DNA from 3 places in the Cytobacillus sp. FSL R5-0377 genome. Region 1 is predicted to be linked to each of the others. Evidence: riboswitches for the same ligand, from Rfam matches in the RefSeq annotation. Region 1 holds a riboswitch; each other region holds the start of a gene.
What was found. A riboswitch is a leader RNA that binds a small molecule or an ion and turns the genes downstream of it on or off. The one in region 1 is predicted to bind thiamine pyrophosphate.
Positions count from the first base shown of each region.

Region 2: it holds a riboswitch for thiamine pyrophosphate, as region 1 does, so the genes downstream of both, thiC (phosphomethylpyrimidine synthase ThiC) here and thiT (energy-coupled thiamine transporter ThiT) in region 1, are expected to answer to the same signal.
Region 3: it holds a riboswitch for thiamine pyrophosphate, as region 1 does, so the genes downstream of both, tenA (thiaminase II) here and thiT (energy-coupled thiamine transporter ThiT) in region 1, are expected to answer to the same signal.

Region 1 is NZ_JBBORA010000001.1:153,982-158,217, reverse strand. It holds gene NSQ49_RS00805 (hypothetical protein) at 1-165, opposite strand, end outside; gene NSQ49_RS00800 (hypothetical protein) at 288-566, opposite strand; gene NSQ49_RS00795 (nucleotidyltransferase) at 679-999, opposite strand; gene NSQ49_RS00790 (nucleotidyltransferase domain-containing protein) at 1,018-1,392, opposite strand; gene thiT (energy-coupled thiamine transporter ThiT) at 1,572-2,171, opposite strand; TPP riboswitch at 2,237-2,339, opposite strand; gene NSQ49_RS00780 (MATE family efflux transporter) at 2,392-3,732, opposite strand; gene NSQ49_RS00775 (AAA family ATPase) at 4,022-4,236, shown strand, end outside.
Region 2 is NZ_JBBORA010000001.1:1,964,198-1,968,433, forward strand. It holds gene tenI (thiazole tautomerase TenI) at 1-392, opposite strand, end outside; TPP riboswitch at 482-591, opposite strand; gene thiC (phosphomethylpyrimidine synthase ThiC) at 614-2,398, opposite strand; TPP riboswitch at 2,525-2,639, opposite strand; gene NSQ49_RS10045 (hypothetical protein) at 2,850-3,086, opposite strand; gene NSQ49_RS10050 (bifunctional metallophosphatase/5'-nucleotidase) at 3,229-4,236, shown strand, end outside.
Region 3 is NZ_JBBORA010000001.1:2,032,200-2,036,435, forward strand. It holds gene NSQ49_RS10465 (gas vesicle protein GvpP) at 1-296, opposite strand, end outside; gene gvpA (gas vesicle structural protein GvpA) at 337-597, opposite strand; gene tenA (thiaminase II) at 954-1,643, opposite strand; TPP riboswitch at 1,702-1,804, opposite strand; gene thiW (energy coupling factor transporter S component ThiW) at 1,955-2,446, opposite strand; TPP riboswitch at 2,560-2,675, opposite strand; gene NSQ49_RS10485 (alpha-hydroxy-acid oxidizing protein) at 2,903-4,021, opposite strand; gene NSQ49_RS10490 (PaaI family thioesterase) at 4,196-4,236, shown strand, end outside.

The sequences.
Region 1 (4,236 bases):
CAGCAGCATAGACGAAACCATAATACTTAAACCGATGGATAATACATACTCACCAGTGATACCGCTTACAAAAAAGCTTGAAATAAAAACAATAAATCCTATTACAATACCTGCTGCTGTACTATTTCGGAAAAAATGCAAAACGCGCTGCTGTTGAATTGTCATATTTTCATCCCCTTTTATTTAATATTCTAACTATGTTCACAAATTTGTCAAACTTTTTGTCACGAATTTGTCAAAATTATTTTTCAATAAAAAACGCCCTGCATAGGCTGCAGAGCGTTTTTCTACTGATATAGGTTTTTAATGTTCTCCAAATCTTCCTTTAGACTGCAAATTTCCTGACGGGTCAGCATAAGCGGCATTTGATCGTAAAGTGTAATTATTTGCCCTCCCTCATCTTCTTCATGAAGGGTAAGATAATTATACAGAGTTTCACATTGATGTTTGTTGAGGACCGACTGGGTATTGAAGCTTTTTACTTTTTGAATCTCAAAAGCACTGGTTTCCGCATCAAATACGCCAGTTATGATATTTCCCTGCAAAGTATTGGACAAGGTCTTCACTCCCCTTTTTTGAGTAATATACCCATTATTCAGAAGCAATTTCCTAATATATCAAAAAAACTTTGGAAATATCATTTAATTATAATTATATTCTGCAGCATAGTAATCAGATTTACTTTTTACCTAAAGTAAACCCTTCAAATAGCCTCCCGCCAAAGGGTTCAAGCACTTTATCAATCAGGATAACTATCTTTTCAATGTTATTTGTTTTATAAAACGAATCAAATGCTTCAACGAATTCGTCTGCAAGTTCTTTGTCGTGGTGAACTAATGAACGAACAAGCCATTTAGATGATCCAATCCATTTACGATTACTGCGAAGTATGAACTCACCCACTAACTCCCCGAGTTTACTTGCAATAAAAATTCCTTCTCCTCTGTTTTGGCATCCGATTAAATCATCTAGTGCATCTGTGATGAAATATCTCTTCAAATCGATGGTTTTTTTTGATCATGCTTTTGGTCCTTGTTCCAGCAGTTCTTTCGCTTCTTTCTTTATGCCTGCTATAAGACCTGTATCTTTTAGTATCTTCCCTTCACTAACCATTCTTGGCATAGAAGGTTTTGCTTCTTTACAATCACTTTCAAAAAAGAAACGATAAGACGTTAAATTATGTACAAATAGTTCAATATTCCAGCCAAACTCAATGACCGATTCACGATAAGAAGAAACTAAATTATCATCAAAAATGACAAGATCTAAATCAGATGTTTCAGTTGCTTGTCCACGAACAACACTCCCAGCCAATAAAGCTCCCTGACAATTTGGAAAATGTCTTTCAACAAATTGGACGGCAGCTTCTATTGGTTCAGGTCTTTTTTTCATTTTATTTACTCCCTTATAAAGAATCTCACTCACAAACTATAATATTACATGAATTTTCCAAATATCTTGAATTGGAAAGTTTAATCCATTTGACAATAAAAAAGCAGACCAATCACTATGTAAATTAGTCTGCTGAATAAAGCTCTTATCGAATTCGTGGAAATATATCAAAGGAGTTATCAGGAGGCACTTTTGTGAGATTGAAGGCCTTCATCCGATTTTTGAATAATTAATCTTGGTGCCGACGAAATAATGAACACGGCCGCGATTGAGCAGAGAATGGCCGCTCCAAGCATGGTAGCCCCGTTAGCCAGGAAGGAAAAAAGAACCGGCGACATCCCTTTTGGCGCATAGCTTCCGAAGAAAAGAACACCTGCTATAAAATGCCAGAAATACCGGGCGAAGCTTCCGATAAATACTGCCACGACTACCCAGCCAAGCGCTTTCTTCCTGCTGCCGGTGCGCAGCTGATTTTGAATAACACGATAAAACAAGCCGGCAAAACCGATACAAGCAAATGCAACAAAATACTCAATAAATGCCTGAAGCGGAGTGGCAATCCAGGCATCTCCCATGGCGATCTGCAGTATCCCCCATAAGAGTCCTGCAATAAAGCTGACTTTAAATCCTCTTCTAAAGGCCAGAATAAAAATCGGAATCATCGCCACAGATATAGAAATGGATGGCGACAGCTTGATAGATGGCAGAAGATCAAGAATGATAGCGAATGCTGCAAAAAATGAAGCCTCTATCATTGCGATTAAGCTTAATTTCTTCATAAAAAAATCCCCCTTTAGTCTCGAGACGATACCCCAAGGGAGAATAAGCAGACAGAATAGTGCAACTGCCTTTTATTCCACATTCCTGCGCTAGCATTAACTAACAGGTTCAAAGGGTCAGAACAGCGGGCTGTTCACTCTCAGCGATATGCTCCCCTTGTGGCACGTTATTGAATTATTCGCTTTTAGTATATATGAAAGAATTAATGGTGAAAAGAAATTACTCCTCCTCTCCAAAAATATTTTGTTTATCCCACTTGCCTTTTCGATAATACATAAAGGCAATAACACTGCTAATGCCAAAACTGATCCCCATTCCTGCTGCAATTCCCTTATCCCCTATATACTTTGAAAATAGATAAGTTAAAGGATATCGGAGGATCCAGAATGAAATGATATTGAGGATAAGAACTTGAAACATGGCGCCTGAGGCTCTTACCACACCATTCAATACAAAATTAATGCCCAGGAGAGGATAGAAAAAAGCAATGATTTTCAAATATTCAGTGCCATAGTGTACTGATTCTTTATCCTGTATAAACAGGTGCACCCCATACTCTGCAAATAGGAACGTCCCCAAAGCAATGATAAACATGATGGCAAGATTGTAGAGGACTCCGTACAACGCTATTTGATGTACCCGTTCCCATCGATTTCCTCCTATATTTTGACCAGCCATACTATTGACTGCAGTCCCCAATGCCATGGCAGGAAGCATTATGATACTGTCGATCCGCTGTGCTGCACCAAACCCTGCAACGACGTCACTCCCAAAAGAAGTAACGACAGACATAATAGCCATAACGCCAGCCGATATGACAGTCATTTGGAGTCCTGAAGGAATGCCAAGCTTGAAGATCAGCACGGCCTCCTCTTTGTGAGGCCAAGATGGAATTGTAAATGGCGCCAGCTTTTTGCGGAGTATGAATATCATGCCGATCAAAAAGGCGACTCCCTGTGAAAGGATGGTTGCATAGGCGGCCCCATCAATGCCAAGCTGAAATACTGATATAAAAAGAGGATCGAGAATTGCATTTAACACGACAGCTATCAGCACAAAGTACAGGGGGCTTTTGCTGTCTCCGAGTGCTCTTAGTACAGTTCCTATAAAGTTATACCCGAATAAAAACAAAATACCAATGAAGTTAATCTGCAAATACGATGCAGCCTCTCCGGCCATTACGGCAGGTGTGCCCATGAAGGCCAGAATTCTTTCCGCAAGCAGGAATCCGGCTATTCCAAGAACAACCGACAAAATGGTCTGTATGACGGTAAAGGCATTTAAATAACGCTTAAGCCCCTCTGCCTGATCTCCGCCTTTTTGCTGGGATAGAATCGTTAATGCCGCATTGTTTATTCCAATGATAAATGAAAGTACTGTAAAGATTACAGTGCCTGAAATTGCAACAGCCCCCAATGCATCAGCTCCCAGCAGATTCCCAACCCACAGACTATCAATAAATTGATAGGAAACCTGCAGGAGATTAGTGAGCATTATGGGAGTTGAGAACAACAAGAGCTGTTTAAAAATATTTCCTTTTGTAAAGTCCTGCTGAGCCATTTTAACACCTTTTTCCCCTATATATTTCAATATTTTTATCAACAGAAATCGCTTATCCGCTTTTATTATTCACTATTTCACATTCAGTTTCCAATAAAATGGTTTGTACTAGACTTCCCCCCTGTCACATATCTTTCACATTTATTAACCCTATGAACGCTGTTGTAGCACACTTTCTAATGAAGGATATTATTTTTCCATAATTTACAATGTTTAAAAAGAGTTAAGCCCTTTTATTAACAATTTTAATTTCTTATAATGTAGGTATGTTCAATGAGGAGGGAATTGGTTGAAATCACTTTTAAAGAAGCCTTCGACGATTATAACTATTGCATTGGTAGTCACGGTGATTTTGGCGGCGGTTATTTGGACCGTACAAGCAGGAAATAAGGATGTGACAGTCCCGTTTTCTTCTGTGGAAAAAATTATTGCCTCCCAGGATGGAAAGATTGTTACAGTACAGGAATATAAAAATGGGAAACTGCTGATCACAGCTCCTGATGG
Region 2 (4,236 bases), 1.8 Mb from region 1:
TTCTTGGAGTCTGTTTCGAATATATGCCCATACAGGAGATAATCAGCCCCCTGTTTGGCAGCCTCTTCAGCTTCCTCAAGTGAATGTACAGAACAGCCGACAGGTAAATGCGGAAAACGCCTTTTTACAATATCAGCCGGCAGACTGTGGTAAGCAAGATGCACACCCGCTCTAAACGCCCAGGCAACATCCGCGCGATCATTTATAATGATTTTACGAATAGGAATTCCTTTTTTAAGAAGATGCTTTACTCCGGCAAATAACTCCCTTGAGGTCCAGTGTTTTTCCCGTAAGTGGAATTTATCAGTAAAGGGTTCCAGTTCAACAGCTATTTCAGAGAAGTCCTCTGGAGAAAGCTTTCCGTCTGATATAACATGCAGCTGTTTCTTCATAGCAGTCCGCCCCTTTGCTTTTTTAGATTTTTTTGCAATAAAAAAACCACCTTCTATGTAGAAAGCGGGGCTATGAGGCCATAGAATTCAGGCCCGAACCTCCACTTCCCTACGCTGGCATTCAGCCAGATCAGGTTCCAAGGGTCTTAAAGCCTTTGCTTTAATCTCAGCCTTCAATCAGGCACCCCCAGCGGATATCATTCTATTAAACTATAAAAAGACTACTGATAAATGTTTCCCCCAGCCTTATTAAATTCCTCAGCTTTTTCTTCCAGTCCCTTCTGTATCGCTTCGCTGGTTTCAAGCTGATGCTCTTTTGCATAATTCCGGATATCCTGCGAAATTCTCATGCTGCAAAATTTTGGCCCGCACATGGAGCAGAAATGAGCGGTTTTTGCCCCTTCAGCCGGAAGGGTTTCATCATGGAATTCCAATGCCCGCTCAGGATCCAATGAGAGGTTGAATTGATCTCTCCAGCGGAATTCAAAACGGGCTTTTGACAGGGCATCGTCCCTTTTTTGCGCACCAGGATGCCCCTTTGCCAAATCTGCTGCATGAGCGGCAATTTTATACGTAATGACGCCTTCACGCACATCGTCTCTATTTGGCAAACCCAAATGCTCTTTAGGGGTGACATAGCAAAGCATCGCCGTTCCGTACCAGCCTATCATGGCAGCCCCGATGGCAGAGGTAATATGGTCATAGCCAGGAGCTATATCTGTCGTAAGAGGCCCAAGCGTGTAAAATGGTGCTTCCTGACAGATTTCCAATTGCTTATCCATATTCTCCTTGATTAAATGCATGGGAACATGGCCGGGCCCCTCGACCATTACCTGTACATCATGGTTCCAGGCAATTTTCGTCAGCTCACCAAGTGTTTCGAGCTCCGCAAACTGTGCCTCGTCATTTGCATCTGCAATCGATCCTGGCCGGAGTCCATCCCCTAAGGAGAAGGCCACATCATAAGCTTTCATGATCTCGCAGATTTCTTCAAAGTGTGTATATAAAAAGTTCTCTTTATGATGATGGAGACACCATTGGGCCATAATGGATCCCCCTCTGGACACAATTCCAGTCAGTCTTTTGGCCGTAAGCGGTACATAACGTAAAAGGACACCTGCATGAATTGTAAAATAATCAACACCCTGCTCTGCCTGTTCGATTAAGGTATCCCTATACACTTCCCACGTGAGATCCTCAGCAATTCCATTCACCTTCTCCAAAGCTTGATATATCGGCACCGTCCCAACAGGAACAGCAGAATTTCTGATAATCCATTCACGTGTTGTGTGAATATTTTTGCCAGTTGATAGATCCATAATTGTATCTGCTCCCCAGCGTGTGGCCCATGTCATCTTCTCAACCTCTTCTTCAATAGAAGATGAGACTGCTGAGTTTCCAATGTTCGCATTAATCTTTACATGGAAATTCCGTCCGATTATCATTGGCTCTGTCTCAGGATGATTGATATTAGAAGGAATAATGGCACGTCCTCTCGCTACTTCGGACCGAACAAATTCCGGTTCCATATTTTCCCGAATGGCTATAAACTCCATCTCCGGTGTTATGATCCCTTTTTTTGCATAGTGAAGCTGGGTGACATTTTTCCCTTTTATCGCTTTCAGTGGCTTGCGGGATAGACATGGAAAAAGTTTATGATTAGCACGCGGATCATCTTCATTAAGGTAGCCGTTGTCCTCGGGCTTTATTTTCCGCCCATCATATTCTTCTACATCTTCGCGTTCTTGAATCCACCGGCTTCTTATAGGAGGAAGCCCTTTTTTTAGATTTGCCGTATGCTGAGGGTCTGTATAAGGGCCGCTCGTATCATAGACGCGAACCGGCTCATTTACTTGCTGACCAAAACTTCCGGTGGTGGGACTTAATTCTATCTCACGCATCGGAACCTTTATGTCAGGTCTCGATCCTTCCACATAGATTTTCCTGCTGCCAGTAAAGCTCGACATAATAAAAATACTTTCATGATTTAATGAACTTGCAGTCATTGTTATCTCTCCCTTATTCAAAAATATAGGGACGAGACCTGGAACCGGGAAGTGCCGGATATGTAAAAAAGCCGGTCCACATAATGATGGACCGGCTTAACCGCAGATGTCTTTGCACAAAGAAACTTTTGCACATTCTAACTTCCCCACGCTGGTATAATCCAGATCAGGTCCAAAGAGTCAAGAAACTTTAGCGCGTTTCTCTCTCAGCCCAAGCTATTGGGCACCCCTAGTTATTACTATTTAATTCTACTTTAGTATACATAATTCAGAAAACAAATAAAAGGTATTTCTGCAAACGTGAATCAAAAAGCTTTCACCTTTTCACGCATGGATCCTTCTCCTAAATGCCCTGCGGCATTTCTGATTAGACATTCAAATTCTAAAAAAAACATAAAAACGCCTGACATAAGCAGACGTTTTTCCATAAATTTAAGATGTGCAGCATCATTTAATTCTCTTCTGAACCCCCTTCGTTCATATCCAGATTCTCTTCACCCTGTGGAGATTCTTCATTCATTCCGGGATCCTGCATTTCACTATCTTCCTTATTGTTTTCATCCATTTGATTATCTTCCAATTCTACATCTTCGGTTTCCGGCGGCGGCTCCTGCTCATCTGTTCCGCACCCTGCCAACAATAATCCTGCACCTAATGGGACTGAAAGCAAAAGCTTCTTATAATTCATGTGTTTTCATCTCCTTTGGCAGTATTATGTTTCTTTAAGACCTTACCCATTCGGCAGGATTACAAACTTGACATCCTATCATCCGATTAAATTCCTGATTCAGGCAAATACTAACCCTGCCACAACTACTGGAGGACGAAGAATGAAAATGCTTTTCTCCCTTATATTATTTAGCATCCTGGGAATGCCTTTATACAGCGGACAGCATGCAAAATATGAACAATGGAATCAGCAGGGTCTTTCTGAAGGATATCACGGCCATGTGGAAGAACGCATAGAAGAACCATATAAGCATATTCAATTGCTGGGCATTAATGATTTCCATGGGCAGCTGAATGTCACTCGTCTGGTCAACGACAGGCCAGCAGGACGTGCTGATTACCTTGCTGCCTATTTACGTAAGCGTGCTGCTGAAAATGAAAATACCCTTTTGCTTCATGCTGGGGACATGATTGGAGCCAGCCCGCCGGTATCTGCGCTTCTGAGGGATGAACCGACTATTGAATTTTTGAATAGGATGGGGTTTGATATCGGCACGATTGGCAATCATGAATTCGACCGGGGTTCTGATGAGCTGCTTCGCCTGCTGACAGGCAGCAGCCCTTCTGCAGTAAAAGATTACTCTGGATCCCAATTCCCATGGATTGCAGCCAATGTCATAAATCAAAAGTCAGGTAAACCATTCCTTCCTCCCTATAAGATAATAAACATTAGCGGCATCCCAATTGGATTTATCGGAGTCATCATGAGAGAAACACCAGCTATAACAGCACCTGACAGTGTGAAAGATTTAATCTTCACTGATGAAGCTGAAGCCATCAACAAATATACCCGGGAACTTCAAAAACAAGGTGTAAGAGCCATTGTAGTATTAGCACATGTTCCAGGCGAATCCAGACCAAATGGACAACAAGCCAGTGGCCAGCTGATTGATTTGGCACATCTAGTGGGTGATGAAGTAGATGTCATTTTTGGAGGACACAGCCATACTTATCTGAACAGTGTTGTAGATGGTAAACTCCTGGTCCAGGCCTATTCATACGGCACCGCCTTTTCTGATGTAGATATAGAAATAGATCCGCAGACTAAGAATATTGTCCGCAAACACGCAGAAATTGTAACTGTTTATCAGGATCGGATCGAGCCTGCA
Region 3 (4,236 bases), 1.9 Mb from region 1:
GTCTTTTTAAATTCCTTTCCTGCAACCTTTACAAATTCAGAATCGCTTAAGTTTGAAATGATTTTTTTGCTCGTCTGAGGATTCGCAAGCAACCCTATTCCTGCTCCTACAACCCCGCCCACAATAGCCAGATTCATAGAAAAGTTAGAGCCTTCCTTCTTTTCTTTCAATTCATTGCCGTTTTCGGCTTGCTCATTTTCTTCGCTGCACTGATTTACTTCCTGATTTTGTGTTGCTTCACTGCTCTGATTATTAATTTCATTTCCTGTCTGATTGTTTGCTTCTTGATTTTCCATGTTTACTGCCTCATTTCTTTTTAATGTTTAATTTTTTTCTCTATACGCTAAATTGCGGTTTCTGATTTTGTCCTCTATCCATAAGGCCATCCTCTTGCACTTCATCTGTTAATAAACCAACCGCTTCAGCATAGCGCAGCCACGTATCCACACTGGCAATGACCACTCGCGCTTCAACTGTCAGAATTTCGATCCCGACAAGAGAAACTCTCACAAATGCATCAATCACAATTCCTTTGTCTAAGATCCTGTCTATAACTTCTGCAAGGCTGGAGCTATCCGTACTTTTTTGAACACTCATATTTCCATCTCCTTTCGGCTTTTGCATAGCGGGACGATGTACGAGTAAATTTAGGGTTTAAGTTATAAATACCTTCAGGCCAGAAGGTTAAAACGGGGCATAAATTACCATTCCCAATCTTTTCTTGAAATTTTTCATCACTTCGCTTTCCAGTAATATTAGAAAGTGATTAAACATCCGTTTCTGAGTATCAACCGTTTGATTATTACAATTTCATTACATTCGTTTAGAGCCACTCTTTGAGCATTTTTAAACGTTTTTTATAACAAAAAAGAGGCGCACTATTTAGTGCACCCCCTACTATGAATTTTAATTTTCGAAACACCTGCAGTAAGAGCTTCAGGCAAATAATGGTTTTATGAAGTTGCTGCCGGAATGCCTGCCGGCCACTTTTCACAGGTATAAGCCATCTCCCAGAAACCAAGCTCCAGCTGGCAGCTTTTCCGGAAAGCATCCTTCATCCGCTGTCTTTCTTCCGGTGATGCCCCTTCAGCAAGCTCATCCAAACGGTTTCTCATATTCATGGTCACCGCTTCGACTCTTAGATTTGCATAAAATGAGATCCATGGATAAAACGGATGGTTCTCATCTGGCTCATATTGCTTCATGAGCTCAAGCCCAATCTCCCAATATGTCCATGGACAAGGCAATAATGCAGCGAGGATTTCACCCATTCCGCCTGTGTGGGCATGATACATCATATGTTTTACATAATGATCAGCTGTCGGAGGGAGCGGATACCCCTGCAATGCTTCATAATCTACCCCAATCTGCTGGCAGAAATTATGATGAGGATGCACTTCGCTGTTCAATACAAATTCTATCTGCTGATTAAAATAAGCAATATCCTTGCGCTCCGCAGATTTTGAAATGGCAATCCCATAAATATGCATGAATGCATTCAAATACTCAAAGTCCGCTTTAATGTAATGAGCAAGCGCCTCTTTCGGCACATCTCCTCTCCCAATGCCCTGGACAAATGGGTGCTCAAATATCATCTGAAATAAATCTTCATTTTCTTTGCGCAAAATCTCTGAAAAAGTCATAAAAAATAGCCTCCTATTAAACTCAGAAGCTGCCGGGGAAAAAGCATGAGGATTTAGATTGAGGTCCTCACTGCTTCCCTGCGCTGGCATTATCCAGATCAGGTTCCAAGGGACAAAGGAAAAAGCTCCTTATCTCAGCCGTAGCGCCCCTAGCAGTTTTCTAACGTTTTTAATTGTTTTTTACCTAGCTTGAAGTTTTCCTCTCATAACTTTGGGATATCGCTATAAATCCGTGAAAAATGCTCATAAAGTCAGGTTATTCTTCTGGAATTCCTCGTCCTGAGCATACCCAACCGCATTCCATCCCAAAATCATCCCATTGCTCGAATCAGATTTTTCTCTTTAACCTTCGCCAATACCATCCAGCCTATCGCCGCACCGGCAATGCTGCTGATCAGAAACGGCGGCATGAAGAAGAATGCACCAGCTGAACTGCCCATGAGAAGCTTTGCGTACGGAACGGCAAACAATGCACCAATTATGCCGGTGCCCACTACCTCTCCAATGGCAGCCCATATTTTCCGTCTGAATTTCAAATAAAGAACACCAGCCAAAAACGCACCGATCATTCCGCCTAGGAACGCAAGCAGCGTCCCGAATCCAAGCAAATTACGCAGCAATGCAATCATAAAAGCGACAGCTGCTGCCGGCAGGGGACCAAGTGTCACCGCTGCCAATACATTTACCGCATGCTGGACCGGATAGGCCTTAGCTGCTCCTGCGGGAAACCAGAGCAAATGGGATCCGAGTGTCCCTATTGCTACAAATAAAGCCATCGCAGTTAACAATCGGGTTTTGTTCATCTATACCTCCTTTCTAAAAGGGCAGCCTGATTGCTTATCAGGATGAGAAGTATGTATACAAAAAAGCCAGATCCCGACAAGGACCTGGCTTGGTTAAAGTAAATGAATCGACATATAGTCAAATCCTACTTCCCTCCGCTGGCATTAACCAGATCAGGTCCATAAGAGTCGGAAAGCTATACGCGCTTTCCTCTCAGCCCACGCATTCGGGGCACCCCTAGTAGTTACATAGATATTTAATTTGATAAGCTACTTCAAGCTTATCAAATTATTCCGTCAATGTCATCAATCTTTTCGCTTATATACTTTTCTTGATGGATTGAATTAAGCGCTCATCATTTTCTGCTGCGGAGCTTTGAACAGATTCGTCATTAATTAGCGCAATAGGCTTGTCCGTTTTCATTTTGGCTCTTTTTCATAGACTATAATTTTTCATGGCAGGAAGTTTGATAACACTTAATACTTCATTCGAATTAGCTGCAGACCGGCAATATCCTTTAAGCTCCCTACCCCTGCCAGGGAAAGCGACACTTTTGTTTCTTCTATAAAGTTGGCAAGTACTTTTTCAACTCCAGCCTGCCCGCCAATGGCCAGGCCATACACATACGGCCTCCCCAGGCAAACGGCGTCGGCTCCCAGCGCCAGAGCTTTAACCACATCTGAACCTCGTCGAATGCCGCTGTCAAACAAAACCGGGATCCGCCCTTTAACTTCCTTCGCAATCGGTCCGAGCGCATCAATCGCCGCAATCACTCCATCAAGCTGTCTGCCGCCATGATTGGAGACAATGATTCCATCTATCCCTCTTTCAACGGCCAGCCCGGCATCTTCAGGGTGGAGAATGCCCTTTAATAAAATGGGCAGGCTTGTTTTCTCCTTTAATCTCGCAATATGCTCCCAGCTTAATGTTGGATGATGAATATTATTAAGGATTCCCTGTACGATATCGCCATCCTGGAGAGAGGCCATAAAGACTGGATCACTTTCATAATTAGCTTTTCCATAGCCAAGCTTTAAGGGGGAAAAGTTATTTCTTAGATCAGCCTCCCTCCATCCCATCATCACCGTATCAACCGTTAACACAATGGCCTCATACCCCGCTTCCTCCGCGCGCCGGACCATGCTGAACGATGCTTCTTCATAATTGGACCAATATAGCTGGAACCATTTGGGACTCGTGCCTGTGGTGCTGGCTATTTCTTCAATGGAATAACTGGAAACTGTGCTCTGGATAAATGGAATGCCAAATGAAGCTGCTGCACGTGCAGATGCCATTTCTCCCTCATTATGTTCAAGCCGCTGCATTCCAATCGGAGCAAGGAAAATAGGATAAGGATATGTTTTTCCAAATATGTTCACACTTATATCCGGCATGGAAACATCCTTCAGCATTCTCGGCACAATTGAGTATTTTGCAAAGGAGTCGATATTCTTTCTAAGCGTTTCTTCCCCGCCGGCTCCTGATTGAACATAGCCAAAACCGTCTGCTCCCATCACTTTCTCCGCTTCCTTTTCAAGCTCCTTAAATGAAATAGGAAAGTTTTCAGCGAAACTAATATTCTCTACTTTTGCCATTTTCCCGCCCGCCTTTTTTTGAATTTATTGAAAATAATATCATTTTTATGGATTATTTGAAACCATGTAATAATTTTGGAGTCTCTCCCTGGCAAAAAAAGAGTCTCAATAAGCAGGGATTTCACAAAGAATCGGGAATAACCATCTTAACTAAATGAAATTGGAGTGTACCAAATGTTAATCAAGCAGCCTTTTGATGAGTTTCTGAAATTCCA